DNA from 2 places in the Bacillus sp. XB1 genome. Region 1 is predicted to be linked to the other one. Evidence: riboswitches for the same ligand, from Rfam matches in the RefSeq annotation. Region 1 holds a riboswitch; the other holds the start of a gene.
What was found. A riboswitch is a leader RNA that binds a small molecule or an ion and turns the genes downstream of it on or off. The one in region 1 is predicted to bind cyclic di-AMP.
Positions count from the first base shown of each region.

Region 2: another riboswitch for cyclic di-AMP. It lies ahead of ACK1U5_RS09450 (APC family permease); the one in region 1 lies ahead of ACK1U5_RS14930 (hypothetical protein).

Region 1 is NZ_JBNRIL010000001.1:2,891,972-2,907,746, reverse strand. Features, by position in the region: gene tenI (thiazole tautomerase TenI) at 1-356, shown strand, start outside; gene thiO (glycine oxidase ThiO) at 349-1,458, shown strand; gene thiS (sulfur carrier protein ThiS) at 1,474-1,677, shown strand; gene thiG (thiazole synthase) at 1,680-2,450, shown strand; gene thiF (thiazole biosynthesis adenylyltransferase ThiF) at 2,443-3,462, shown strand; gene thiD (bifunctional hydroxymethylpyrimidine kinase/phosphomethylpyrimidine kinase) at 3,478-4,290, shown strand; cyclic di-AMP (ydaO/yuaA leader) riboswitch at 4,376-4,523, shown strand; gene ACK1U5_RS14930 (hypothetical protein) at 4,617-5,003, shown strand; gene ACK1U5_RS14925 (hypothetical protein) at 5,017-5,250, shown strand; cyclic di-AMP (ydaO/yuaA leader) riboswitch at 5,510-5,655, shown strand; gene ACK1U5_RS14920 (SipW-dependent-type signal peptide-containing protein) at 5,756-5,860, shown strand; gene kdpF (K(+)-transporting ATPase subunit F) at 5,857-5,937, shown strand; gene kdpA (potassium-transporting ATPase subunit KdpA) at 5,957-7,624, shown strand; gene kdpB (potassium-transporting ATPase subunit KdpB) at 7,638-9,728, shown strand; gene kdpC (K(+)-transporting ATPase subunit C) at 9,745-10,326, shown strand; gene kdpDN (KdpD-like non-kinase potassium sensor) at 10,383-11,537, shown strand; gene ACK1U5_RS14890 (MFS transporter) at 11,562-12,743, opposite strand; gene ACK1U5_RS14885 (MarR family transcriptional regulator) at 12,884-13,345, shown strand; gene ACK1U5_RS14880 (patatin-like phospholipase family protein) at 13,474-14,328, shown strand; partial or broken gene ACK1U5_RS14875 (ABC transporter ATP-binding protein) at 14,617-15,000, shown strand; gene ACK1U5_RS14870 (hypothetical protein) at 15,033-15,236, shown strand; gene ACK1U5_RS14865 (NCS2 family permease) at 15,315-15,775, opposite strand, start outside.
Region 2 is NZ_JBNRIL010000001.1:1,865,946-1,881,720, forward strand. Features, by position in the region: gene ACK1U5_RS09450 (APC family permease) at 115-1,941, opposite strand; cyclic di-AMP (ydaO/yuaA leader) riboswitch at 2,086-2,232, opposite strand; gene ACK1U5_RS09455 (hypothetical protein) at 2,373-2,501, shown strand; gene panE (2-dehydropantoate 2-reductase) at 2,566-3,510, opposite strand; gene ACK1U5_RS09465 (hypothetical protein) at 3,686-5,161, shown strand; gene trhO (oxygen-dependent tRNA uridine(34) hydroxylase TrhO) at 5,412-6,371, opposite strand; gene ACK1U5_RS09475 (Nramp family divalent metal transporter) at 6,845-8,140, shown strand; gene ACK1U5_RS09480 (M23 family metallopeptidase) at 8,200-9,060, opposite strand; gene ACK1U5_RS09485 (HAMP domain-containing sensor histidine kinase) at 9,132-10,232, opposite strand; gene ACK1U5_RS09490 (response regulator transcription factor) at 10,198-10,896, opposite strand; gene ACK1U5_RS09495 (GNAT family N-acetyltransferase) at 11,039-11,569, shown strand; gene ACK1U5_RS09500 (peptide ABC transporter substrate-binding protein) at 11,621-13,249, opposite strand; gene ACK1U5_RS09505 (bifunctional S-methyl-5'-thioadenosine deaminase/S-adenosylhomocysteine deaminase) at 13,403-14,728, opposite strand; gene ACK1U5_RS09510 (YunG family protein) at 14,782-15,141, opposite strand; gene ACK1U5_RS09515 (GNAT family N-acetyltransferase) at 15,169-15,612, opposite strand.

The DNA.
Region 1 (15,775 bases):
CAGTGAAAGAAAAGTTTTCGTATTTGCATGTCGGTTATTCTGTGCATTCGCTAGATGAAGCAATAGTAGCTTTTAAAAATGGAGCGGATTCACTCGTTTATGGCCATGTATTTCCGACAGATTGTAAAAAAGGTGTGCCAGCGAGAGGGCTTGAAGAAATTTCAGACATTGCAAGGTGTTTATCTATACCGATTACAGCAATTGGAGGAATTACCCCAGAAAACACAGTGGATGTTCTTACTAACGGTGTAAGTGGTATAGCAGTTATGTCTGGGATTATAAGTAGTAGTAACCCGTATAGCAAAGCGAAATCTTATAAGGAATCAATAAGAAAGTGGGCGGAAAAACATGTGTAAGAAGTATGATGTAGCGATAATTGGCGGTGGTGTAATTGGTAGTTCAGTTGCACATTTTCTAGCAGAAAGAGGACATAAAGTAGCGATTGTAGAGAAGCAACAGATTGCATCTGAAGCCTCGAAAGCAGCCGCTGGTTTACTTGGGGTGCAGGCAGAATGGGATGAATATGACCCGCTATTTGACCTTGCTAGAGAAAGCCGTGCTATATTTCCACAACTTACAGCAGTTTTACGTGAAAAGACGGGTATTGATATTGGATATGAAGAAAAAGGAATTTATCGTATTGCTCAAAATGCAGATGAGAAGGAAAGAATTCTTCACATTATGGATTGGCAGCAGAAAACAGGTGAAGATTCTTATTTTCTAACGGGAGACCATGTGCGGGAAAAAGAGCCATATCTATCCGAATCTATTATAGGAGCAGTATATTATCCGAAAGACGGTCATGTTATTGCACCAGAGCTTACGAAAGCATTCGCACATTCTGCGGCAATTTCCGGTGCTGATATATATGAACAGGCGGAAGTATTTGATATCCGTATTGAAAATAATAAAGTGACTGGAGTTATTACAAGTGAAGGTATTGTCACATGTGAGAAAGTCGTTATTGCAGGTGGTTCATGGAGCACGAAGTTACTAGGTTATTTTCACCGTGATTGGGGTACATATCCAGTTAAGGGAGAAGTGGTTGCGGTAAGAAGTAGAAAACAACTTTTAAAAGCACCTATTTTTCAAGAAAGATTTTACATTACTCCAAAGCGCGGTGGACGTTACGTAATTGGGGCAACAATGAAGCCACATACGTTCAATAAAACTGTGCAGCCAGAAAGTATAACTTCTATATTAGAGCGTGCTTATACAATATTGCCAGCTTTAAAAGAAGCAGAATGGGAAAGCACGTGGGCAGGATTACGACCACAATCGAATCATGAAGCTCCTTATATGGGAGAGCATGAAGAAATAAAAGGTTTATATGCTTGCACGGGCCATTATCGAAACGGTATTTTATTAAGTCCTATTTCTGGTCAATATATGGCCGATTTAATAGAAGGAAAGCAAGAGAATCATTTGCTAGATTCATTGCTTTCTAGAAGCGTTTAGAAAGGGGATGGAAGTTTGAATTTAAAAATTAATGGTAACCAAATTGAAGTGCCAGCGAGTGTAAAAACAGTAGCTGAGCTACTTACACATTTAGAGTTAGATAACAGAATTGTTGTAGTAGAGCGTAATAAAGATATTTTACAAAAAGATGATCATACAGATACATCTGTTTTTGATGGAGACCAAATTGAGATTGTAACTTTCGTAGGAGGCGGTTGATTATGTTAAACATTGGACCATTTTCATTTCATTCTAGACTTTTATTAGGAACAGGTAAATTCCCTGATTTTGACGTACAGCAAAAGGCAATTGACGTTTCTGAAGCTGAAATTTTAACGTTTGCAGTACGTCGTATGGATATCTTTGATGCAAAGCAACCTAATTTATTAGAGAAACTTGATGTGAAAAAATATACGTTATTACCAAATACAGCAGGAGCAAAAAACGCTGAAGAGGCTGTTCGTATTGCAAAATTAGCAAAAGCCTCTGGGCTTTGTGACATGATAAAGGTAGAAGTTATTGGTGATGATAGAACGTTATTACCTGATCCGGTAGAAACGTTAAAGGCATCTGAAATGTTACTGGAAGAAGGATTTATCGTACTTCCGTATACATCTGATGATGTTGTATTAGCACGTAAATTACAAGAGCTTGGCGTGCATGCGATTATGCCAGGAGCATCTCCAATCGGATCAGGACTTGGTATTGTAAATCCATTAAATTTGAGCTTCATTATTGAACAAGCAACAGTACCAGTTATCGTTGATGCCGGTATTGGTAGCCCAGCTGATGCAGCATTTGCAATGGAATTAGGAGCAGATGGCGTGTTATTAAATACAGCTGTATCAGGAGCAAAAGATCCTATTAAAATGGCACAAGCAATGAAATTAAGTATTGAAGCAGGTCGTTTAGGATTTGAAGCAGGTCGTATTGCACGCAAGCGTTGTGCAACGGCAAGTAGTCCTTTAGAAGGAATGAGCGTAGTTGAATAATCGATATTCTCGCCAAGAACTATTTTCTCCAATTGGAGAAGAAGGACAGCAAAAGATAAGAGAAAAGCATGTGCTTATTATCGGTGCAGGTGCATTAGGTAGTGCAAATGCAGAGATGTTTGTAAGAGCAGGTGTTGGCAAGATAACAATTGTTGACCGTGATTATGTAGATTGGAGTAATTTACAAAGACAACAATTGTATGCAGAGAGCGACGTAAAGAATAATCTTCCAAAAGCTATAGCGGCTAAAAAACGTTTAGAAGAGATTAATAGTGATGTAACAATAGAAGCTCTCGTTCAAGATGTAACAGCTGAAGAGCTAGAAGAACTTGTTACAAATGTTGATGTAATTATTGATGCGACTGATAATTTTGAAACACGCTTTATTGTGAATGATATAGCACAAAAATATTCTATTCCATGGATTTACGGTGCATGTGTAGGTAGTTACGGTCTTTCTTACACAATCCTTCCTAGTAAAACACCATGTTTATCATGTTTATTACAGTCGATTCCGCTTGGCGGGGCAACATGTGATACAGCGGGTATTATATCACCTGCTGTATCTCTTGTCGTTTCTCATCAAGTAACAGAAGCTCTTAAACTGTTAGTAGAAGATTACGAATCACTTCGAGATGGGCTTGTATCGTTTGATATGTGGAAGAATGAGTATTCATGTATGAATGTGCAAAAGCTTCGCCAGCATAATTGTCCTTCATGCGGAGAGAATGCATTATATCCGTATTTAAATAAAGAGAACACATCAAAAACAGCAGTTTTATGCGGGCGAAATACAGTTCAAATTAGACCACCTCATAAAGAGGAAATGAATTTTGAACAATATAAAGAGTTGTTGGAAGGTCGTGTGAATGATTTAAATATAAATCCATATTTACTATCATTTTCTATTGAAGACAAGAGGTTAGTCGCCTTTAAAGATGGCCGTGTGCTCGTACATGGAACGAAAGATATAAGCGAAGCAAAAACGATTTATCATCGCTATTTTGGATAGAAAAGGATGAGTGGGATGAAAGTGAATAAAGCTTTAACAATTGCAGGGTCTGATAGCGGCGGCGGTGCTGGAATTCAGGCAGATTTAAAAACATTCCAAGAGCTTGGTGTATACGGAATGACGGCTATTACGGCAATTACTGCTCAAAACACGCTTGGCGTTCAAGGGGTATATCCTGTTCCGTTAGAAGGTATTACAGAACAGTTGAATTCAATTGGTACGGATTTAACACCAGATGCAGTGAAACTAGGAATGTTATTTAGTAGTGAAATAATTCAAATTGTTGCAGAACAAATTAAAAAGTTTGGCTGGAATAATATTGTGCTAGATCCCGTTATGATTGCAAAAGGCGGTGCATCATTATTACAGCAAGAAGCAGTTCAAGCATTAAAAGAATATTTATTACCAGTAGCAACTGTTATAACACCGAATGTCCCAGAAGCAGAAGTGTTAACTGGGATGGAGATTCATAATGTTGAAGATAGTAAGGAAGCTGCAAAAGTATTGCACGAATTAGGTGCTAAATATGTGCTTATGAAGGGCGGACATGCAGAATATCAAGGTAATGAAGTAATTGATTTCCTCTTTGATGGAGAAGAATTTATTGAGTTTAGAAGCGAGCGAATTCCTTCAAAGCAAACGCATGGAAGTGGGTGTACATTTGCTTCAGCGGTTACAGCAGGACTTGCGAAAGGATACTCAATTCAAGATGCTGTTCAAGAAGCAAAACGATTTATTAGTATAGCAATTGAAGAGCCATTGAATATTGGTAGTGGCCATGGACCGACGAATCATTTTGCATATAAAGTGAATAGAACGCGTGCATAGGTAAGTGAAAAGCCAGTTTTATAACTGGCTTTTTTTCTGTTTACTTTTTCAAAATACAGGAGTAATATATCAGCCAGAATACATTTTTTTGTAAACGCTGAGTCCAATTATATGGAGCGGAGGAACCAATTTGTGCGTAGGCACTAGGGGTGAATCTTTCAAGTTTGAAAGTAGGGCTACTCTCAAAGTCCGAATCCGACAGCTAACTTCGTAAGCGTCTTGAGAGAGGACGGTGCCATGATGGATACATCACTTCATCGATCTGATTAGTATAGGGGAATATCAATCTATGTTTGATTTCTTTTATACTAAGGAGGATGAGGTACATGGAACTAACACTTATTTGTGTTGGAGAAGAAAGTAAGGTAGATAGTTTAAGAGATCTAGTATCATTTCAACATGAGTTAATTATTTTTACAGCAAATGAAGAGATAGCGGCTGAAGTTAGGAATTGTGGGTTTGATTGGACTTATAGCTGCAGTAAGGAGCAGGACTTTACTAGTATTTGTGAGTGTATTAAGAAGGTGATTTTACTAGGGGATGAGCTTCCAATCGTTAGTTTTTTCACAGAACACATTCGCTTTTCTTTTCAAGCACCTATTACTGTTGTTACAAGGAATAAACGATATCCAGCGAGGCTCTATGAAACAATTGGAGCTAAGTTTGTCGTGTTTACAAATTGTGATAATATTTCTTTTTTATTTTTTGAATAGGGCGGGGGAAGAAATGATGAAGGTATTATTACTTGGAGATATAGCAAATCGTTGGGCAGTATCGGTAGAGCGAGTTCAAGAATTGGTTCAGATCGATCCCCTTTTTCCAGGGCCGTATATTATATTACCATCAAAAGATGCTTTGTATTTAGAGGTGGATATTACCGAGTATGAGCAGCTACATGCAGAATTGACACAAGTTTATATTCGCGGGAGAAATTTACGTGCATTTTTACGAGGAGAATAAAGGTTGAATAAAAAGAGCGAATGCTGAGTGCAACAAGCTATGCACTTCATCTCATTCGCTCTTTTTATTTCATATTTAAAAGGTCATTTTTAAGAAAAGAGAAGAGAAATAAAGAAAATAGATGAAATAATAGTAATAATCTTCAATGTAAGCGTTTAAATGAATGTAAATATTATTATTTTCAGTAATTTACCCCTTTACAAGTGAAATATAGAGGAGTATATTTACTCTCATAAATCATTCATAAAATTTCCAAAAAAACCTAAAATCGCTGAGTTCCAGAAATGGAGCGGGGGAACCAATTTTGTGCATCGTCACTTGGGGTGAATCTTTCAGTTTTGAAAGTAGGGCTACTCTTTAGGCCCGAATCCGACAGCTAACCTCGTAAGCGTTTAGAGAGGAGGTTTACTTTTTGTTGTTCATTTTTTGAACACTGAGTAGAGCTCAGTGTTCTTTTTTAACATTTAAATGGTAAATTTTAACAAAAATGAAGCGAGGGATAGCTATGTTAGATGTTGTAATGGTCGGGATTTTTATTTTATTAGTTGCATCAATGGCAAGTCTTGCAAGTTGGTCAGATAAAGTTGTGAAAGAAGGAAAGCAATCATGATGATTGTCTTATCAGTTATTGTCGCAGCAATTACAGTGTATTTAGTGTATGCATTATTAAATCCAGAGAAGTTTTAATTAGGGGGAATCATTCATTATGATTTGGGTTGCAGTCATTATTACAATGCTCTTGTTTATTTTAGTAGCAAAGCCAATGGGGATTTATTTAGAAAAAGCTTTTCAAGGTAGCAAAATGCTAGATAAAGTATTCGGGCCTTTTGAAAAACTTATTTTTAAAATTACGGGTGTAAAAGAATACAATCAAACGTGGAAACAGTACGCATTATCATTAGTTTTACTCAACGGATTTATGATTGTTATTGTATATTTCATTTTCAGATTACAAGGTGTGTTGCCGCTAAATCCAGCGCATATTGAAGGGATGGAGCCTACGCTCGCTTTTAATACAGCGATTAGTTTTATGGCTGATACAAACTTACAGCATTATAGCGGTGAAAATGGTTTATCCTATTTATCACAATTAATCGGGATTACATTTTTAATGTTTGCGGCACCAGCAACGACATTGGCGCTCGTTATGGCTTTTATAAGAGGACTTGCTGGAAAAGAACTTGGTAACTTTTTCGTTGATTTTACGAGAGCGTTAACGAGAGTGTTTCTTCCTATCGCATTTATTGCGGCACTAGTTTTTGTCGCACTTGGCGTACCGCAAACGTTAGATGGAGCGGTTACAGCACAAACGATTGAAGGTGCAAAGCAAAGTATATTACGTGGACCAGTTGCATCATTTGTTTCCATTAAGGAACTTGGAAATAACGGCGGTGGATTTTTCGGAGCAAACTCTACGCATCCTTTTGAAAATCCAGGACAAATGAGTAATATTTTGCAAATGATGCTTATGATGTTATTACCAACAGCACTTCCATTTACGTACGGACGAATGGTAGGAAATAAAAAACAAGGTCGCATCCTTTTCGTGTCACTATTTATGGTATTTTTACTAGGGTTTATAACGATTACGACATCTGAACTAAACGGGAACCCGGCATTAAATGGAATGAGTATCGAACATGTACAAGGAAGTACAGAAGGGAAAGAAGTACGATTTGGAACAGTATTTTCTTCACTATACGCAACAGTAACGACAGCTGCTGAAACTGGGGCTGTTAATACGATGCATGATACGTTAACACCAATTGGCGGTCTAGTTCCACTTGTAAATATGATGTTAAATACAGTGTATGGCGGCGTTGGAGCAGGCTTTGTAAACATTATTATGTATGCAATTATCGCGGTGTTTATATCTGGGTTAATGGTTGGACGGACACCAGAGTTTTTAGGTAAAAAGATTGAAGGTAAGGAAATGAAATTAATCGCGGTCACGATTTTATTTCATCCATTGCTCATTTTAGGATTTTCGGCATTAGCTCTTTCAACAAATTTAGGGACGGATGCTATCTCTCATTCCGGTTTTCATGGTTTAACGCAAGTTGTATATGAATATACATCGTCAGCTGCGAATAACGGATCTGGATTTGAAGGATTAGGAGATAATACACCGTTTTGGAATATTACGACTGGTTTAGTTATGTTTTTAGGACGCTACTTCAGTTTAATTACGATGCTAGCAGTGGCAGCTTCGCTGAAAGAAAAAACGGTAGTGCCAGAAACAGTCGGAACGTTCCGTACAGATAATAGTTTATTTGGTGGCATCTTCATCGGAACAATTGTAATTGTCGGTGCATTAACATTCTTCCCGATGTTAGTACTCGGGCCAATTGCAGAATTTCTTACATTGAAGTAATGGAGGGTAAATGATGAGACCGGTAGTAGTAAAAGAAAAACAATTAAATGAGTCACAAATACATGCTGTAGAAGATGAAGTTAGACAAGCGAAAACGATGGATCGTGATATCGTAACACATGCGATGAAGCAATCCGTTGCGAAATTGAATCCGAAAGTCATGATAAAGAATCCGATTATGTTCGTTGTGGAAATTGGATTTATCATTACGTTCATTTTATCTTTTCTTCCAAGTAGTTCTAGTAGTATACCAGGTTGGTTTAATATAACAGTTTCTCTCATTCTATTATTTACAGTTTTATTTGCGAATTTTGCAGAAGCATTAGCAGAAGGTCGTGGTAAAGCGCAAGCCGATTCTTTAAAGCAGTCGAAGAAAGATGTGTTTGCAAATATTGTAAAAGAAAATGGAGACATTGTCCAAGTTTCAGCAACTGATCTTACAAAAGGTGACGTTGTTATCGTAAAACAAGGAGAAATGATTCCGAATGATGGCGAAGTAATCAAAGGATTAGCATCTGTAGATGAATCTGCAATTACAGGGGAATCAGCTCCTGTTATAAAAGAAGCAGGCGGTGATTTTTGTTCCGTAACAGGTGGAACGATGGTCGTAAGTGATGAAATTACAATTGTCATTACGAGTAATCCTGGTGAATCATTTATCGACAAAATGATTTCTTTAGTAGAAGGAGCTGCTCGTCAAAAAACGCCGAATGAGATTGCTTTAAATACAGTATTAACAAGCTTAACTCTTATTTTCTTGATCGTCGTTGTGACGTTGCCGATTTTTACAAATTATTTAGGGTTTCAAATTGATACTGCTGTGCTAGTTGCATTATTAGTTTGTTTAATTCCAACGACAATTGGTGGTTTGCTATCAGCGATTGGTATTGCTGGGATGGACCGGGTGACAAAATTTAACGTGTTAGCGATGTCAGGGAAAGCAGTAGAAGCTGCGGGCGATATTAATACAATTATTTTAGATAAAACAGGTACGATTACTTTTGGGAATCGAATGGCTCATACATTATTACCTGTAGGAAATGAAACGATTGAGCAAGTTGGAAAGTGGGCCGCTATTAGTTCTGTTTTAGATGAAACACCAGAAGGTCGATCTGTTATCGAGTATGTGCAGGGAAAATCTATATCATATAATAGAGAACTTGCAGAACAAGGTGAGTTTGTTCCGTTTAAAGCAGAAACGAGAATGAGTGGTGTTGATTTACAAGACGGAACGAAAGTGAGAAAAGGTGCTGTAGGTGCCGTTATTGAATGGGTTGAGTCACAAGGCGGAATAATTCCGAAAGATGTAAATCAAAAAGCAGACTTAATTTCAAAAGAGGGCGGAACACCACTTGTAGTTGCAGTAGATAATCGTATTTACGGTTTAATTTATTTAAAGGATACAGTAAAACCGGGTATGCGTGAGCGTTTTGAACAGTTACGCCAAATGGGGATTAAAACGGTTATGTGTACAGGTGATAATCCGTTAACGGCAGCAACGATTGCAAAAGAAGCTGGAGTAGATGAATTCGTTGCTGAGTGTAAACCGGAAGATAAAATTGCTGTTATTAAAGCAGAGCAAGATAAAGGGAAACTTGTAGCGATGACAGGTGATGGTACAAATGATGCTCCGGCATTAGCGCAGGCCGACGTTGGATTAGCGATGAACAGTGGTACGACAGCAGCGAAAGAAGCGGCCAACATGATTGATCTAGACTCGAATCCAACGAAAATTATTGAGGTTGTAGGAATTGGTAAGCAATTGTTAATGACGCGAGGTGCGTTAACGACGTTTAGTATTGCGAATGATATAGCGAAATATTTTGCAATCATTCCAGCAATGTTTACACTTGCGATTCCGCAAATGGAAGCATTGAACATTATGAAATTAACATCACCATTGTCAGCGATTTTATCAGCATTAATATTTAACGCTGTTATTATTCCATTACTCATTCCGTTAGCGATGAAAGGTATTGCATATAAACCGATGAGTTCTAATGCATTGCTTAGCCGAAACTTACTTATTTATGGGCTTGGTGGAGTTATCGTTCCGTTCATTGGAATTAAGGTAATTGATATGATTGTCGGCTTGTTTATATAAGGAAGAGGGGAAAAAGATGGAGAAGAAACAAAGTATACTATCACCAATTATCCGTATTACTTTTACATTTCTAGTATTGTGTGGACTTGTATACCCACTTATTGTTACTGGTATTGCACAAGCAGTGATGAAGGATAATGCGGATGGAAGTCTAATATATAATGATAAAAATGAAGTGATTGGTTCTAAATTAATTGGTCAAAACTTCACGGATCCACGTTATTTTCAAGGGCGTGTTTCTAGTATTGAATATAAGGCTGAAGCATCTGGTTCAAATAACTATGCACCATCTAATCCAGATTTAGCAAAGCGAGTAGAGAAAAGTATTGCGGACTGGAAGGAAAAAAATCCAGCTGTTCCAGTTACAGAAGTACCGATAGATTTAGTGACAAATTCAGGTTCAGGGCTTGATCCTGATATTAGTCCAAAGGCGGCCTCGGTGCAGGTGAATCGCATCTCAAAATTAACGAATATTCCGAAAGAAAAACTTAATCAATTGATTAAAGATCAAACAGAAGGTGCTGCGCTTGGTTTATTTGGAGAGACCCGCGTAAACGTCTTAAAGCTAAATTTGGCATTACAGAAATTAATGAAATAGTAACAGTGCTACCTCAATCTAATGGATTGAGGTAGCGTTGTTTCGAATGAAAGGTAGTGTTTATTTTGTATGCAGATGATTATGAACCGAAGTTTCAAAGGCGAACGCCAGAGGAATATTTAGAATATATTCGTCAGCAAAATCGCGGAAAGTTAAAGCTATATGTCGGAGCAGCTCCAGGCGTAGGAAAAAGTTATAAAATGCTCTTTGATGCAAGAGAAATGAAAAAAGATGGAATTGATATTGTAATTGGTTTAATTGAAACGCATGGAAGAAAAGAGACGGAAGAAGCAATTGCTGATTTAGAAAAAGTTCCTTTAAAAGAAATACAGTATAAAGGAAAGGTATTTTATGAGCTTGATGTGGAAGGAATAAAAAAACGCGCGCCGCAAGTAGTCATAGTGGATGAACTTGCTCATAGTAATGTTCCTGGTTCTAAATATAAGAAACGTTATATGGATGTGCAGGAATTGTTAGAGGCTGGTATATCGGTATTATCAGCTTTTAATATTCAACATTTAGAAAGTGTTCATGATATTGTAGCTCAAATTACGAATGTAAAAGTAAGAGAACGAATTCCAGATTTTATTTTACAAAAAGCAAATGAAATTCAGCTCGTTGATGCAACGCCTGAGGTATTAAGGAAGAGACTAATAGACGGAAAGATATATAAAGAAGAAAAAATTCAGCAAAGCTTACAAAACTTCTTTACACTTAATAATTTAGGAGCACTTAGGGAATTATCACTTCGAGAAGTTGCTGATGATATGGACGAGAAAATTAGCCAAACAGTAATAGAACCAATTGGCGTAAAAGAAAAAATTCTCGTTTGTGTACAATACAGTTCAACAGCGGAGAAATTAATAAGACGGGGATGGCGCATGGCTGATCGGTTAAATGCTGAATTGTACGTATTAAACGTTGAGAGGGAAAATATAGATTCTATTTCAGCTGGAAAAAAGCAGACGATTGAAGAGTGGAAATCGTTAACCAATCAATTTGATGCGAGTTTTGTATTAGAAGAGGCGAAAGGGAGAAAACCAGCGGATGTTATTATTGAAGTCGCAAGAAGATTACAAGTGACGCAAATTTTACTTGGACAATCTGCAAGAACAAGGTGGGAAGAAATACGAAAAGGCTCTATTGTAAATGAAATTATGAGACAAACAAAGTATATTGATATTCATATTGTTGCGGATCAAAGAGGGTAAAATAGAGCCGACATTTTGGGGGCTCTATTTTAATTTTTGTACAGCATGAAAACTTAGCATTTTCATTGCATATAAGATTACAAGTAAAAACATAATTGCACCTAGGAAGAAAATCCAAAAGTAATTTTGGTTAAATAAAAGAAATCCACCTATAAGTGGCCCTGTACCCATACCAAGATAGCGGATGAAGTTGTATATACCGATAGCTGTTGCACGTTCTTGTACGAATTCTTCTGTTAATAAAGTAGTGTGAGTTGGCATAGAAAGTCCCATACTAAAACCGTACAAAGATGTAACGATAATGATGAAGGGGATATTGATGCTATATGTGAAAGAGAATAAAACGACACATATAATATTGAAGAAACTCGTAATAAATAAAGCTTGCTTTGTTGTGAGGCGTTTTTGCAAAAACTTGTAGCAAAAACTTCCTAGCATGATAGAAAGAGACATTGGTACAAACATAAGACCAATTTTATTTACAGTTAAATGAAATGAATTTGTTAAAATACTCGGTAAAAAAACGAGAAAGCAAAAGTAAATACAAAATTGAATGAAGCCAATAAGAGTAATAGAAAATCCAGTTTTATTTTTTAAGATAAGAGAGTAATTCTTTTGTGCTTTAGACTGCTTAATTACACTTGGCTTTGTTTCTGGAAGTAGTGAAATGTTTATCATTAATAAGATAATGCCAAGTGTAGATAAAAAGAGAAATACAGATAAGTGACCATTTATACTGCCAAGATAACCACCTATGAGAGGAGCCATTGCAGGTGCGAGGGCAAGTAACATTTGGTATAGGCTCATCGCTTCTCCGCGTTCTTTTCCTTCAAATAAATCGCCGATAATCGTTGCTGAAACTACAGGTATAGCCGCTATTCCTATAGCTTGAACAGCTCTAAAAAAGAGAAATAAATAAATGTTTGCCGAAAAAGCACATCCGATTGAAGCAATCGTACTAATAATTAAACTAGGAATAAGGACAGATTTTCTCCCTTTTGTATCAATTAAAGGGCCATATATGAGCTGCATAATCGCAAGAACGAATGTAAAAAGTGAAACTGTTACATTTACAAGATAAAGAGAAGTATGAAAAGAATTTTGAATCATCGGTAAGATAGGTGTGTAAATATTTTGAGCGAAGGAACCGAATAAGGCACTAATACAGATAACATATAAAATGAAATTTAGTTTAGATTTTTTCATCTTGTTAACCCCCTTGTAATTTAGTTTCCTAGGAAACTAAATTTATTTTAACATGATTTTCTCACTTGTAAAGATGAAAAAATAATTTTAAAATGGTATATAGTTAAATTGTTTCTTCGGAAACTTAGGAGGCGAACGGATTGAAGCATGCAACGAAGCAAATGGAAATACTGTCGGACATTCGTACACTTTTGCATAAAAAAGAAGAACATTTAAAACGACAAAACGAGAAGTTTCTTCGTGAGACAGGTGTAAGTAGTATGTCTTTATCTGAGTTACATGTAATCGAATGTATCGGAAAAAATGGTTTGATGAATGTAACGGCAATTACGACAGAAATGGGCATGACGAAGGGAGCAATCTCTAAAATTTGTACAAAGTTGTTTCAAAAGCAATTCGTTGAGAAGATGCAAATGTTAGATAATCAAAAAGAAATCTTCTTCCGCTTAACGGAAAGTGGGAATGAAATATATAAAGCTCATGAAAAATTGCATAAGCAAGCTGAAGAAAAGTGGTTGTTACTTTTAGATGGATATACGAAAGAAGAGCAAGACTTTATTCAAAGGTTTATAAAGGATGTCTCCAATCATTTGGAAATATAATTGGAAGAAAAAACTCCTTTTTCTCAAGTCTTTTAAATATAATTTCTGAAAGAACTCATATATAATAGAAAAAGATACTTAACATGGTGAATAATTAAAGAGTCAATATATATAGAGGAGAGAGTAACATGCTTGAAAATACGGGGTTAGTATTAGAAGGCGGCGGTATGCGTGGTGTGTACACGGGCGGGATATTAGAATACTTTATGGAACAAGATTTATATTTTCCATATGTAATCGGTGTATCAGCTGGTGCTTGTCATGCAGCGTCGTATCTTTCCAGACAAAGAAATAGAAATAAAACGGTCAATATTGATTATGCATCACATCCGAAATATTTATCGTATAAAAACTTATGGAGAAAACGTCAGCTATTTGATATGGATTTCATTTTTCATGAAATTCCAGAAAAGTATGTGCCGTTTGATTTTGAAACATACTTTAATAGCCCGGAACGTTTCCTTGTAGGAACGACGGATTGTGAAACAGGGCAATCTGTTTATTTTGAAAAAGAAGGAACGAATGATGATGCGCTAAATTTATTACAAGCGTCTAGTTCATTGCCTTTCATTGCACCGGTAGTAAATTACCGCGGTAAACAACTGTTAGATGGCGGGATTTCTGATCCAATTCCAGTTCGTAAAGCGCAAGAGGATGGATTTAAAAAATCAGTCGTTATTTTAACGAGAAATCATGGCTACGCGAAGAAAAAATCAAGGTTTGGATGGGTTGCAGCGAAAGCTTATAAAAAATATCCGAACCTTGTTAACACGATGCTGAATCGTTATGAAGTGTATAATGAAACACTTCACTATATTGAAAAAGAAGAACAAGCTGGCAATTTATTTGTTATTCGCCCAGAAGTGCCGCTTCAAGTAGATCGTATGGAAAAAGATACAGCAAAACTACAAAATTTATACGAGCAAGGCTATGAAGATGCAAAGAGACAGTTTGCAGATTTAAAGGCGTTCTTGCAAAAATAAGTATTAGGCTGCGGAGAAGAGTTTCTCCGCAGCTTTTTTATATTGCTACTTATACGTTACTTTTTAAAAATGTATGAATGTTTAAGTGTTTAAAGAGTTTGTAAAACACCGGGGTTTCTTGTTGAGGAGAATTTATTTGAAGGATATTATGATGATGTAGCGCTACTAAACTATTAAATTTATGAGGTGATTGTTAATGAAAGGAAAAGTTTTTTCAATTACAACTTTAGTATTATTAGCAACATCAACCTCAACAAGTGCATTCTATCCAACTCTAAGCGGTAACCTACTATATTAGATGATTATACAGTTGTTGACAATGTAATGCTTCCGCTTATATATAGAAGAATTTCTCATAAGAAACGTATGCAAATATCAAAAAAAATGCTGAAAATGGTAGGGCTTGAGAGGCATATTAACAAATATCCTTACGAGTTATCAGGAGGAGAACAGCAAAGAACAGCAATAGCAAGGGCTTTAGCACAAGATACAAAAATTATACTTGCTGATGAACCGACTGGTGCTCTTGATCAAGAAAATGGGGAGAAAATTATGAGTATTTTACAAGAGATTAATAAAGAAGGAAAAACAGTGCTAGTTGTTACACATGATCAAAAGGTAGCTGCATATTGTCAGAGGACGATACGGTTACTTGATGGTTGCATGGTATAATATGGATAATGTTATGTGAAGAGGTGATACATATGGAAAATGTCTATAAAGGACTTAGGCATATTGGGTTTATTATGATGTTTATTTTTGGTAGCGTATTTTTACTTCGCTGGTTTATTCATGATGAAATGTTAATAGATCAACTTATTGGTTTTAGTGTGGGCATAGTAATGGTTATTTCATCAGTTTTCATTCAAAAGTATAGTAAAGAATTAAAGGTAGAAGAGAAGTATTAAAAGGTTATAACCTTCTTCATATTTTGAATGATTGTTGTAAAAGAAAAGTAGAGCATCGGATTTCGATGCTCTACTTTTTTAATGTGGTAAGAATATCAATTGATAAGCAAACAAAATTCCAAATACATATACAAGTGGGTGAACAGCACGGAATTTACCTTTTGCCACTTTCATAAGTGGATATGAAATAAATCCAAGTGCGATACCTGTTGCGATACTTGATGTAAGAGGCATGCTTAAGATTACTAAAAATGCTGGGAATGCTTCATCAAATGCGTCCCAATCGATGTGGCGAACTGAACCCATCATAAGACTACCAACGATAATTAATGATGGAGCAGTAATAGCTGATACACCAGAGACAGCACTTACTAATGGTCCGAAGAATGCTGCTAGTGCGAATAGAACAGCTACTGTAACAGTTGTTAAACCAGTACGACCACCAGCTGCAACACCAGCAGATGATTCAATGTAAGCTGTTGATGGTGTCGTTCCGAACATAGAACCAATAGTTGCTGAGAATGAGTCAGATAGAAGAG
Region 2 (15,775 bases), 1.0 Mb from region 1:
CAAATAACCAATGAAGTTATATTAGTATAATTTTTAACCCCATATGCAATTATGCATAGCATATACACAAAAAGGATAGCTTCATTTTCGCGAAGCTATCCTTAAAAAATTTTCTTATTTTTTCAAATGATATGGAACTGTCGTAATAACAACATTTCTTTTATAAAGTAAATACGCACGTATAAGTAAACTGGATTGATTATGAAGAATGTTATGCCAACCTTTTTTCGGAATGAACTGTGGTATAACGACCGTAACACGGTAATTCGATTCACTTGCCTTATATTGCACTGTATCGATAAACTTCGTTAGCGGCTGAATAATACTTCTATAATGAGAATGTAATGTAACAAGCCTTACTTCAGGTTGCCACTTCTTCCATTTCTCCTCAAATTTCTTTTCCTCTTCTCTGTCAAAAGCAACATATACTGCGATAACTTGATCTGCCGAAAGCGATTTCGCATAGTTCAATGAATTTTCTACTACATGCGTCATACCTGCTACAGGAACGACAATTACATTCCCCTCAATTGGAATAAGAGGCTCGCAAGTTTTTAAACTTAATTGATCACCCACTGCATCATAATGCTTCTTAATTCGATGGAATAAGAAGATAATAACTGGTAAGAAAATAAGAATCGACCAAACTTGTGCAAATTTAGTTAAAAAGAACATGCTCATTACGATAAAACTAATAACTGCACCAATTAAATTAACCGTTAATCTTAAAGCCCATCCTTCAGGCTTTTCGCGAAGCCATTTTAATACCATCCCTGTTTGAGAAAGTGTAAATGGAATAAATACACCTACTGCATATAGTGGAATTAAATGTTCTGTTTGCCCTTGGAAAGCTACAATTAAAATAATCGAAGCAACTCCAAGTATAATAATACCGTTTGAGTAACCTAGGCGGTCTCCTCTAATCGTAAACATTCTCGGTATGAATTTATCTTTTGCAAGGTTAACCGCTAATAAAGGAAATGCAGAATAACCTGTATTAGCAGCAAGAATTAATATTAAAGCTGTTGTACCTTGTATGAAATAGTACATGAAATTACGTCCAAATGTTTGTTCAGCAATTTGAGAAACAACTGTTACTTCTTTACTCGGAGTCACTCCGTAATAATAAGCTAAAAATACAATTCCTGAAAATAACACAGCAAGTAATGCACCCATTGCAAGCAATGTTTTTGCAGCATTGTTTGGCGCAGGATCTTTAAAGTTCGGAATTGCATTTGAAATTGCTTCAACACCTGTTAAAGCAGAACTACCTGATGCAAATGCTCTTAGTAATAAAAATAAACTAATCCCTGCAACTGGTGTACCAATTGGCGCATGTAAAGTGGGTGAAACATGACCAGTTAAAATATTATATATGCCCACACCAATTAATATAAATAGTGCTAAAACGAATAAATAAACAGGATATGCTAAAACGGAAGCTGATTCAGTTACTCCCCTTAAATTTAATATCGTAATTAATATAACAAATATAACCGCAATAATTACGTTGTGTGCATGTAAGCTAGGAAACGCAGACGTAATTGCATCTGTACCAGCGGACACACTTACCGCAACAGTTAAAATATAGTCAACTAATAAAGATCCTCCAGCAATTAAGCCTGGATTCATCCCTAAATTTTCTTTTGATACAACATACGCTCCCCCGCCATGCGGATAAGCAAAAATAATTTGACGATAAGATAAAATAAGGGCTGTCAATAATACTAATACCCCAACAGCGATCGGAATGGAATACCAATAAGCGATCGCTCCAACACCTGCTAAAGCAATTAAAATTTGCTCTGGACCGTAAGCAACTGATGACAATGCGTCAGAAGATAAAATAGCTAAAGCTTTCGTTTTATTAAGCTTTTGTTCTCCAAGCTCCGTTGATTTTAACGGTCTTCCAATTAAAAATCTTTTAATAGATGAAACCAATGCTGTCCACTCTCCAATAATTTTGTACGAACTTTTCTGCTTGTTGCAGCCAGTAAACTATTTACTCAGAAAACAAAAAATGTCTACAAGCCATAGCGAAATAGACTTGTAGACATTATTTTTTTTGTCGCACAAGCTCCACCTTCCTTCTCAATATAACGCTTACGAGGTTAGCTGTCGGATTCGGGCCTATGAGTAGCCCTACCTTTTTTAAGGATTCACCCCATCGGATTATGTACTGATCCGTAAAAACGGGTCCCCCGTACCATGCGGTTTCAGCGATTTAGAAAATTGAAACTGTGGATTATAATACTCCTTTATTTTCAAAAAGTAAACAAAAATTTTTAATAAGAAAAAAATTAAAATGATTGTGCATAATCCACTGAGAAATATACATAATGAATACTAAAAAATCCGCAAAGGAGACCCCTATGTCTAAAGAAAAGAAGCCTATTTTTTCCGATTCATATTTAGATGCAGTAGCAAATGAAATTAATCAGTTATATGGTAAACGTGAACAGGAAATAAATTTGACAGATAGAACGAAAAGAAATAAATAATTTGTCATACAAAAAAATAAAAAAGATAGCAATACACTTATATATTGCTATCTTTTTTATTTTTTCATACATCTAATTCTATTACAGATCTGTTAAAGGTCATCTCTTCATACACCTTTAAATTTTGATATATAGTGCCTAATAATGGTGCCGCTATAGAAAATTGCTCTGCTACATCCAGTAAATATCCTTGCAAGTGCTTCCCTTCAATAAACGAACCCTTCTCCATATCACGTTGCATCGATGACTTCATATCATACGAAATTTTATCAATTGTTTTCATATGTTCCTGGGCAATATTAACCTTTATTGGAGCTCCTAATACTTTCATAATTTGTACAGATTCCTCAAATACATTACGGATAAAATCACGGCCGCCTTCACTTTCACGAATTGGTCCAATTGGTGCACGCATTAACGTTGTCACACCGGACATTACAGTAATAAATAAATATTTATGCCACATATCTTGCGTAATATTTTCACTTAAAACAAAACTAGATTTCGTACCTGCAAATGCTTTAGAAATATGCTTTACTCTCTCTGAATTTTGAGACTTAATTTCTCCAAACACAAGTCTGTTGGCAGCGCTAGTTTGTACAATTTCTCCTTGATCGTTTAACGTCGTCTCGATAAAGCATAAACCGCCAAGTACTTTTTCTTCGCCGAATTCTTTTTGTAATAGTGATAAATGAGCGATACCATTTAACAATGGAATGATTACAGTACCTTCGCCAACAAACGGCTTCAAATCTTGAATTGCCTCGTTTAAGTGATACGCTTTTGTTGAAAATAAAATGACATCAAATGGAGAAGTTCTCTCTTCCTTCGTTATTAATTTCGGTTGAAAGGAAAAATCCCCGTTAACACTTCGGATTACAAGTCCTCTTTCCTCTAATTGTTTTTTCCGTTTACTACGAACAAGAAATGTAACATCTTCTCCCTTTTCGACTAATCTGCCACCAAAAAATCCTCCGACTCCACCAGCGCCTAATACTAAAATCCGCATACAGCATCCCCCTTTTCAAAATACAATTTTATAACTTTTAGTATACATAACATTATACATGTCCTCTGCTAAATAAGCTGAATTTTCACTCTCAATCGAGTATAAAACAGTGGTTATTTTCAAATAAATTTGGGCATGTTGTTTCTATAGCATATATGGAAAGGAAACAATGTAGATGGAGGCAATACAAGCAATTGAGGAAAAAGATGTAGCAACAGCTATATTTCAATTTATATTCCCGTTTTCTTTTAAAGCTGGATATGAACAAAATATGTTCCCTTTCTTACAAAAAAACGATTTCCGTCCTTTTCGGCTTGATCATCTCTATGATGAAAATACATATTATGGGGAGTTTAAAGTTTCACATCAAAATATGGAAGCATACTATCTTTCATTTACAAATAAAATTCTCTTTCCTCACTCAGAGCATCAAAAGGGCTTGCAACGTTATTCAAAGGACCTTAACTTAACTGGATATTTAACAACAAACCTTATTTCAATCCCATTCAAGATACACTCTATTGATGTAACACTTTGTCCTTATGAACTTGGCTTCTTAACAATTCGAACAGAAGTAAACACTGCTCCAAACATGACTTTATCTGAAGCAATCGAATTCGCTGCTCGCTTCCGTGTACTTGAAACTAAAAATGATACAAATGAGACTATTTGTATTGAATGTAACGGAAAAAAGTATTCCCAAGTTGAAAAATTCATTTTTGGTTATTTATTTCATGGCGTAACTGATTTCTTTGAAAAGAAGAGATTAAGAAGTTCATACTTTCAAACCTTCCCTTTCTTCGAAGACCAAAGAATGTACGTCCAAACTTTATTGTCACTAAAAGAAGGTATGGAACTTAATGAAGTGGATGTTTATCGTACTTCTAGTCTTTCCGGATTAACAAGTGATGGTAAGCCATATGTGAGTGCAAATAACCTTCCTTACATTCATGACTATTTAAAAAAACACGCTTACCAGAGATGGGCTCCAAATCGTTATTTCATAATGGAAGAACATATTTTTACATGTGTAACAAATGAAGGAGAACGCGAAATCGCTAAACTTGCTAGTCAAATGTACGGGGAATTTTATTACGCTTTATTATTAAACCTATTCCATAAAATTGTTTTATTAAAAATGGCAAACGCCTATGCTGAGCTAAACATTGAACAAGATACTAATGAAATAGAGAAATTAATTTATTCGATCAATTCGTTCACTGCTAATTATTTTTCTTTAGAATTAGTATCCCAATCACAAAGTGAAGATATTTTCTTCCGCTTAAGAAAACTTTTTAATATTGAGGTTCTATACTCGAACGCGAAACAAAATCTTGATAGTTTGTTTAAATATCAAGAAAATGTCGCCTCTAAAAAAGATAGCCTCTTATTATTAATTTTAACGCTCTACTCTGTAGTGGGCCAAATGTTAGGGTTTACTATGATTGACCTTTTAAGAAACACCGATTCAAACAAAATATCGTCACCTCTTGAATTTTTCGCTCTATTAATTGCGATTAGCGGCATTGTCATTTCACTTATTTTAGGAGCCCAAAGTTTATACCAATGGGGTTTACAGCATAAACGAAGAAAAGCTTGGGTAAAACAAACTGTACTTTCTGCCGTTAAAGAGAAAGAAGATAAAAATTAAAGAAAGTTATTTTCAAATTCTTGGTGCGCTGCAGTAAGTGAAATTTTTATCAGCGATTTTCCGATTATATCGGCGCAACTCGAAATATATCAGCGATTTTTAAGATATATCAGCGCAACTCAAAATATATCAGCGATTTTTTTAATATATCGACTTACCGACAAAAACCGACAAATAAAAGGGCCGGATAATAAAAAAAGGGTGCTCCAAAATTAAACTTGGAGTACCCCTTTTATTATACGAATTCAGTTTACTTCCCTGCTTCGATTTGCTCTAATGCAGCAGCTACTTGCTCTTCCGTTAATTCATGTTGTATTACGTAGCGGTTACGTGGACTTACACGACATTCATTAGAACATGCACGTAAATATTTCGCTTCGTTTTCTTCAGAACATAAAATTTTCTTATTACATTCTGGATTTGAACAGTTTACATAGCGCTCACAAGGTTCACCTGTAAAGTGGTCTTTACCAACGATAACATGTTCTTTTTGGTTTACTGGTACAGCGATACGCTCATCGAACACGTAACATTGTCCATCCCAAAGCTCACCTTGTACTTCTGGGTCTTTTCCGTACGTTACAATTCCGCCGTGAAGCTGACTTACATCTTCATAGCCTTCACGAACTAACCAACCAGAAAACTTCTCACAACGAATTCCGCCTGTACAATAAGTTAAAATCTTTTTACCTTCAAGTACTTCTTTATTTTCACGAATCCAATCTGGTAATTCACGGAATGATTCGATATCAGGTTTAATCGCACCTTTGAAGTGACCTAAATCAAATTCATAATCATTTCGTGCATCAATGATAACTGTATCTTCTTGTTTCATTGCTTCATAAAAATCTTTTGGCTCTAAATACTTCCCAGTTATTTCGTGTGGGTTAATGTCATCTTCTAGACGAAGTGTAACTAACTCTGGACGAGGACGCACGTGCATTTTCTTGAATGCATGACCATCAGCTTCATCTATTTTAAATACGATGCCATCGAAACGTGGATCATTGTTCATTGCTTCCATGTATTTCTCTGTTTGTTCTACAGTTCCAGAACAAGTTCCGTTAATACCTTCTTTTGCTACAAGAATTCTTCCTTTTAATTCAAGTGAATTACAAAATGCTAAATGCTCTGCCGCGAATTCTTCTGGGTTTTCAATTGTTGTGTACATGTAATATAGTAATACTCTGTATGGTTTTGTAGTTGCCAATGTATTTCTACCACCTATCTAATTTTTTAAATCATGTATAAGTTAACGTTCATATCAAAACATATATAATAAGAAAATGAATCCCATTTTCTTTATACTATTTTCTATCAGTTAACAAAAATAAAAAACAAGATTACACACCAAAACACTATGGTTATGTTGTAATCCCAATATATTATATATCATACAAATGCAATTCCATCAATTAATATGCTGTATTATCGGCTTTATGTTCACATAAATTTCAAAAACAGCCCTTTAATTCACTATGTTTCCCCATGTCATCACACCATAAACTCCCAATTCATTTTACGTTATCACACCATCCATTGTATAAAGGCATATAATTTGCATTAAGGAAACTTTCGTGTTCAAATGAAATTACCATATAACATATTTAAATGTATTGAAATAATGAGTAAGAATAAATACAATAATTTCATCAAGTTAACATTTTAAAGGGGAAAACTACTATGAATAAAGATATAACAAAAGATGAAAATCTCCCTTCTGAAAGTACAACTGTACAATCAGCTCACTTAGCTTTAAGTGGAGAAACAAAAGGCTGGAAAAGACTGTTACCATTTTTAGGACCCGCTTTTATCGCGTCCGTTGCTTATATTGATCCTGGCAACTTTGCTACCAATATCGCAGCTGGTTCACAATATGGATATTTACTATTATGGGTTATACTCGCTTCTAACTTAATGGCTGTATTAATCCAAACTTTATCAGCTAAATTAGGAATTGCTACAGGAAACAATTTACCCGAAATAGCTCGTGAAAACTTTCCAAAGCCTGTGTCTATCGGCTTATGGATACAAGGTGAACTAGTTATTATGGCTACAGATTTAGCGGAATTTATTGGAGCTGCTTTGGGGCTTTACTTACTATTTGGAATCCCGATGCTACCTGCCGCTTTAATTACTGCAGCCGGATCATTTATTATTCTTGAGTTTCAACGTAGAGGATTTCGTCCACTAGAAGCTATTATTACAGGAATGATTTTCATTGTAGTAATCGCTTTTGGGATTCAAGTTTTTTATGCAAAACCAGAATTAAGTCCCCTTCTTTCAGGACTATTTATTCCAAAATTCCAAGGTGTAGACAGTATATTACTTGCAGCAGGGATTTTAGGTGCAACAGTTATGCCGCATGCAATATACTTGCATTCTGCCTTAACACAACGCCGCGTGGTCGGCACAAATGACGAACAAAAGAAAAAGATTTTTCGTTTCGAATTTATCGATATTATTATTGCAATGGTTATTGCTGGAGCAATTAATGCAAGTATGTTAATTGTTGCTGCTGCACTATTCTTTAAAAACGGCTTGCACGTTGAAGATTTAGATGTTGCTTACACTCAATTTACCAATTTAGTAGGTCCTGTATCAGCTGCATTATTTGGAATTGGACTTTTATCAGCAGGACTATCTAGCTCTTCTGTCGGTACAATGTCGGGTGATATTATTATGCAAGGTTTCATTCGCATGCATATTCCGTTATACTTACGCCGATTTATTACAATGATTCCACCATTAGTTATTATCGCTTTAGGTGTAAATCCAACTTACGCTCTAGTCATGAGCCAAGTCGTCTTATCATTCGGTATTGCATTTGCGCTAGTACCACTTATTATGTTTACAAGTAACAAAAAGATTATGGGTGCACTCGTTAACCACCGTATAACAACATTTATCGCTTGGATAATTGCCGCACTCGTTATCATTTTAAATATCTTCTTACTGTATCAAACATTTGTAGGATAATGAAAAAGGGTATTCCAATTTTAATTTGGAATACCCTTTTTGGATGAAATGATTTTCTTCTAGTTACCACTTATGTATGTCCCTCTTTCCGGCATCATGACACCATTTTCAGTTCGAAAGTAAAGTGGCAATCCTTCCGCAAAAAACATACTTACCTTAGACGGATTTTGCCTTTGATGATGGATATGTAAATGTGGCTCACTTGAACTTCCTGAGTTACCGACTTGAGCAAGAAATTCTCCTTCATTTACACGTTGTCCTTCTCTAACTTTAATGGACCCTTTCTTTAAGTGGGCAAGAATCAAAAATGTCTCTGTTTCATCTATCCGTAAATATATGTAATTCCCTGCCATTGACTGAAAATCATCCAATCCGGGAATTAAATCTTTTTCATCATTATTGATTGATACAACCGTCCCAGAAGCTGGTGCCATTACTTTCGCTCCATATATTCCGTAATCCTCTAACTTACTACTTTTCACTTCAGCAGGTGGAATGAGGATATCATATGCCCACCTTTCATTTGGCTTTATAACATGATAGTTCGTTTCTAACTGATCACCGCCCCAGCCTATTAATGCTCGTTCATTCAAAGGAACACGAACTACTGCTTTAGGACTCATAGATTGTATATCTGCTGGGTAAGCAATTCTACCTATATTAGCAAACCAACCGACAGGCCAAGCTCCAATGATAGAAAACAGAATGATTAAAAATAGCGTTCTATCTATCCGCTTTCTAAAAATGCCTTTCCAAAAAAATATTATTACTGATCCTACCAAGAGGAAAACTGAAATAAAACTAAAAGCCTGAATACTCCACCAAACAAAAACTGATGTAACACCATTAGCTACATAAACTAAGATCCAACTTATAATTAAAAAAGAAACTATAATCACTAATAAAAATTTCTTCCACATGTCGCATCCCTACTCTCATATCCTTTTTCTCAATGATACAAAGTAAAAATTACGACATATAAAAGAAATACTTACGACTTTCTTACTTTTTTATACTGCGGTAATTTCACAGTGAAAACTGTTTCTTTATCGTTACTACGTACAGTTAGATCCCCTTGATGGAGCTCGGCTATACTTTTTGAAATTGCAAGCCCCATTCCTTTCCCACCAGTATAAGAACTACGTGATTTTTCACTACGATAAAATTTCTCAAAAACGTAAGGAAGGTCCTCTTCCGGAATACATTGTCCAAAATTTTTAATTTCTACTTCAACATTCATTGTTTTATTGGAAATTCCAATTATAATTTCCTTTCCATCTTTTCCATACATAATACTATTACCTATTATATTTTCAAATAGTCTCACTATAAGTGCCACATCAACTTCTACATACAGCACTTCATCACTTTTAATATAAAAGCTCATATTAGCATCATCTAATTGTGGTACAAAGCCAATCATGATTTGTTCAATTAATGCTTTCATATCTACTTCATCTTTATGTAATTCAATCTCTCTATAATTTATTTGACAGTATTCTAATAAATCATCTACTTGATGTTTTAATTCATAACTTTTTCGCTTTAATATACTTACATACTGTTCACATTCTTCTCCATTCGAATGGAGTTTATTTCCTAACAGGTCCGCATAACCGATTAAAGATGTTACTGGCGTTCGTAAATCATGAGAAATATTACTAATCATTTCATTTTTCATTTCCTGTGATTTTTTTTCATTCTCGATAGACTCTTTTAAACTTTTGGCCATTCTATTTACATTCGTCGCTAATTCACCAATCTCGTCATTTTTTGAAATAGGTATATGTACTTCAAAATTACCATTACTTATTTCCTTCACGTTCTTATTAATTTCAGACAATCTTTTCATCATTGTTTTTGTCATACATGCAAAGTATGTCGTAGTAAAAATCAAAAAAACTATAAAGTATAAAAATGAATATTTTTCCTCTAACGCATTAACATGACTATATATATTTCCAACTAAAATTTGAAGCACTATTATACTTACAGTCGCTAACAAGATGCTACATATGAAAGCTAAAAAAATTTTCGCCCTAATACCCTGTAAAGATCTAATCTTCAATTTTATATCCGACTCCCCAAACATTTTGTATAAACTTCGGTTCTTTTGGATTCTCTTCAATTTTATTTCTCAATCTTGCAATATGAACCATTACTGTATTATTACTTTCATAGGCTCTTTCGTTCCAAACGCTCTCATATATTTCTTCAATTGTAAACACACGATTCCTTGCGGCTGCCATTAAGTGTAAAATATCATATTCAGTTTTCGTAAGATTCATTGTTTCTCCATATAACATTACAGTTCTCGACGCTTCATCTATTTCTAAACCTCTAATATTTATTTTCTTTTCCATTACTTGGACAGCATTTTGGTTGAAATATGTATACCTTCTTAATTGAGCTTTCACTCTTGCGATAAATTCAATTGTACTGAACGGCTTCACAATATAATCATCTGCCCCAGTACTAAATCCAATTACCTTATCGACATCCGATGATTTCGCGCTTAAAAACATAATTGGTAAACTATGTTTCTCTCTAATCCTTCTACACAATTCTATCCCATCCATTTGTGGCATCATAATATCCAAAATAGCAAGTTGAATACTGTTATTATTTATTATTTCTAAAGCCTCTTCTCCGTTATGAGCACTAAAAACTTTAAAACCTTCTTGCATTAGATTCACTTTTATAAATTGAACAATATCTTGATCATCATCTACAATTAAAATTGAATTTTTCTCCATATACAAACCTCTTTTTGAAATATATTCCACAATCAATTTTATCATAAATTAAAACCATACTCCCCTCTTGAATAATCTTTATTTTCAGACTAGATTATATAATAACAACACATTCTAGTTTCAAAAGAAATGGAGTGAAAGCATGTTTCCTATATTGAAAACAGACCGACTCATTTTAAGAGAACTTACCGAAGAAGATGCACCGCGTATACTACAATGCTTTTCTAATACTAATGTACTGCGCTATTATGGCCAAAAACCGTTACAAGATATTGATCAAGTGAAGCAAATCATTCATAATTTTAAGTTGAGTTACAATGCAAGAAGCGGTATAAAATGGGGAATCGAATTAAAAGACACGAAAGAACTCATTGGTACCATTGGTTTTCACGATTGGTCTTCTGAGCATAAACGAGCCAATATAAGTTATGCCTTTTTGCCTGAACACTGGGGAAAAGGATATGCGACTGAAGCTGTTTCTGAGGTTATATCATACGGTTTCCATACGATTCATTTAAAGCGGATTGGAGCAATTGTATTTCTTGAAAATGAAGCTTCCAATAAAGTACTATTAAAATTAGGCTTTGAAAAAGAAGGCGTTCTAAAAAATTATATGTATCAAGATGATGTCCCATATGATACGAATTTTTACGCTTTATTGAAATCGGTTTAATAGAATTCATGTGTAAAAAACCTTACTTTTAAAAAGTAAGGTTTTTTGTATTTATTCATTAGCAATATAAGCATTCTTATAAGTATAAATACCACCAAATTGATGCTTTTCAATTCCTTTTACATAATCCTTTTGTACATATGCTGAGCCAATATGATAAAGCGGCGCTACCGCAGCATCTTCTAATAATACCTGCTCGGCTTCTCGCAACGCTTCCCATCGGTTTTCCGTATCTAGTACAAAATCCGTTTTCGCTTTCTTTATTAATTCATCGTAATGAACATTAGAATAATTCATTTTATTATTCGGATTCCCTGTCGTAAATAACTCTAAATAACTAATTGGGTCTTTATAGTCAGGTCCCCAATTTGCCATAGTTATATCGTAATCACCTGCTTGTTCTAACTGTAATTTTTGCTTAAATGGCTGTTGTTTAATTTGTATCGTGAGTCCTTGCAAATTCTTTTCTAAATCACCTTTTATATATTCTGCCATCCGTTTTGCATTATCTTGTTCAAACGTTAAAAACTCGAGGTTTACTTGCTCTACTTCAAGCTCTTTTTTCGCTTCTTTCCAAATCTTTTGCGCATTTTGCAAATCATATGAAGAAAGATCTCCGTTTTCTTTTCTAAAATCTTTACCGGTCACTTCATTTACATGACCAACTGGTACAAGCCCACTTGCAGGCTTTGCTCCGTTATTAATAAAGTGAGCAACGAAATCATCTTTATTTAACGCTAATGAAATAGATTGACGCACCTTTTTATTTGCTAACGCGGTATTTTTTTCATTAAAACGAAGCATGGCAATTCCAGGATCACTCGACATATGTAATTCCTTATTCCCTCTATACTTGTCTACAATTTGCGAATTAATAGGTACTCGATCCAAATCTCCGGCTTCATATAAATTTACAGCTGTCATTGTATCCTTTACGATATGAAAGTTTATTTCGTCTAATTTCACTTTCTTTCGATCCCAATATGCAGCATTCTTCTTTAATTGAAACTCTTGTTCATGCTTCCATTTTTCTAATACAAATGGCCCGTTATATATGAGATTACTAGGTTCCAATGCATAATTGTTTCCTTGTTCTTTCAAAAATGATTCATGCTGTGGTAAGTATATAGGTAGTGCTAACAACTGTAAAAAATACGGAACTGGCTGTTCCAGTTCAACTTCTAACGTATAATTATTTATTGCTTTAACCCCAAGTGCATCAAGAGGCATTGTTCCCTTATTAATCTCTTTCGCATTTTTCACATAAAAGAGCATGTATGCATATTGAGATGCCGTTTCAGGGTTAATTGCACGTTTCCATGCAAATATAAAATCATTTGCTGTTACATTATCTCCATTTGACCATTTTGCATCTTTACGCAAGTTAAATGTATATTTCTTACCATCTTCACTTCTTTTAAACGATTTTGCTACTGCTGGAGTAGGCTGATCTTGATCATTTAATACATATAACCCTTCAAATATGTTTTGCATAACGTGTGCTGATGTACCATCCATCGTTTTCGCAGTGTCCAGAGAAGGAATTTCTTCTGATACTGTTACATTTAACACTTGTTTTTTAACCTCTGTATCACTTTTATTCGCTTTATTATTACAAGCTGTTAATAATAAAGATGTAACAAGTGCCATTACCATTAAATGGCTCTTTTTTCGCTTCATGAGTTGTTCTCCTTAAGTATAAAATATTATAAAGCGTTATATATTATAGCAGAAATATGAACAGAAAGATGCGACATTCTTTTGAATATTTATTCGTTCAAGAAAAAAGCTATCCTTTTAAAAGGATAGCTTTTTCAACTGCCACATAATTAGTTATCTTTGCAAACCTCGTTTATAACGACTTGCTTCAAATATAATACGCTCTTCATCTAACGTTTTACATTCGCCATTCCAAACGACACGTTTTCCGTTAATAATTACATCGCTTATATCTTTTCCACTAGCAGCATATACAAGGTGTGATAACACTTCATCCGCTGGTTGTAAATGAGGCTTATTAGACGGATCAATTGTAATGAAATCAGCACATTTTCCAATCTCAAGTGATCCTGTTTGTTTCATCCCGATTACTTCAGCAGCTCCTTTTGTCGCAAGTGTAAGAGCTGTTTCAACTGGTAAAGCTGTTGCATCTTGGTGAATACCTTTTTGTAGTAAAGTCGCTATGCGCATTTCTTCAAACATATCTAAATTATTGTTAGATGCAACACTATCTGTTGCAATTCCTACTTTTATTCCTGCTTCTAGCATCGCTTTTACATTCGCTATACCAGAACCTAGTTTTAAATTACTATTCGGATTATGAGCTACTCGAACGTCATTTTCTGCTAAAAATGCACGCTCATCTTCATTTAATACTACACCGTGTGCAATAACTGTTGGTCGTTTAAACAATCCGCAGCTCGCTGCATATTCTACTGGACGTTTTCCATATTGTGCTTCAATATCACGTACTTCACGCTCTGTTTCAGAAAGATGGATATGAACCATCGTTTGATTCTCTACTGCAATCCGTGCGCACTCTTCTAACAATTCTGTACTACATGTATATGGACTATGTGGTGCAACCATCGTAGTTAACATGCCACTTTCGTTATAGTAACGCTTCACATATTTCTCAGCTTCTTCAATCGCTTTCTTTTCATCGTCTTTCGTTCCGAAGCTAAATAAAGTCCTTGAAACAGCAGCTCGCATCCCGCTCCTTGATACCGTTTCCATAATTGCGTCTTGATCTACTCCAATTGGATTAAACATGTCAGAGAATGATGTTGTACCACTTTTCACCATCTCAAGTAATCCTAATTCCGTACTAGCGACCGCAATTTGGGGAGTAAATTGACTTTCCAGTGGCCAAATTCTCGTCTCAAGCCACGGCTGTAATAACATATCATCGCCAATACCTCTTAGGAGACTCATTACAACGTGTGTATGTGTATTTACAAGCCCTGGTAAAACCCACTTTCCTTTCATATCAATTACTTCATCTACTTCAAAATCATTAGCGAATTCTCCGCTCTTTACATCTATAATTTGATCATTTTCTACAATGATATATCCATTTTCTATCACTTCGTTTTGTTCATTCATCGTTACAATTGTAGCGTTTACATAAGTTGTTTTCAAAAGTATTTCCCCTTTCAACTCTATGAAGTTCCCTTTAATAAGTTACCACCATTATAGTAACTTATTAAAGATTAAGAGTCAAAAGATAATTTGAATTCTTTCGTTACTTTTTCCTTCAAAATGCTATATTGTTTTTCATTTGTATCTGCAAATGCTTCTTTCCGATTTGATTCCACATCCATATAATTCAATTTCCCATTGAATTGAGTCTCTGTAAAATCAAATCTCTGCCCATCTATAAAGTTATAAAAGTGCCATACCTCTCTTACTTTTGTCTTTTTAATTTCTCCTCCATATATGTCTTGAACGACTAGAGCCGTTACACCACACTGTCCCTTTGCTGGGTTTTCAATTGTCCACTTTGAACTCGTTTCAATCGACCACGATTTTATTAGTGCTTCATATATTCTTTTTTCCTTTACATCATCCATTCTAATCTTCCCCTACTATTAATAGTTTTACACATCATATTTCAAAAGAGGCAGTACACGACCCTTAAAGACAGTTGATGGTGTCTCTCCTATTAACTGTGCCCCCATTTTCAAGTAATATCCTTTTGCATTCGGATCACTATCAATCGTAAAACTTTTTAATCCTAGTTCATTGGCTTTTTCTATTACGTACTCCCAAAGTATTTTCCCGTAACCTTTTCCTTTGTAATCAGGATGAATGTACAAGAAATCGAGAGCTTTATCATTACGTAAAAATGAGAAAAAACCAATCTTCGCATTATCGTTTTCTAAAACATATACAAAATTATTTTTTATGTATTCTTCTGTAATTGTTAAATCTTCCTTACAAGCAAGTATGAATTCTTCACTATAATCCCACGTTGCTTTTGATTGTAGTGCGAATTCACTTAATTCATTTGCTTCACTTAATAACGCTTCTCTTATCTTCATGATTCTTTCTCCTCACCTTCGATATGTAAACTACTAAATTGATTCGGAAAGCACTTCAAAAAACCTTTTTTTTCATAAATTAGAGGTTATTTTTATAAATCTTTATTATAACCAGTACAATTTTTTTAAAGAAAAAGAACACCATCCCTAAAAGTTGGTGTTC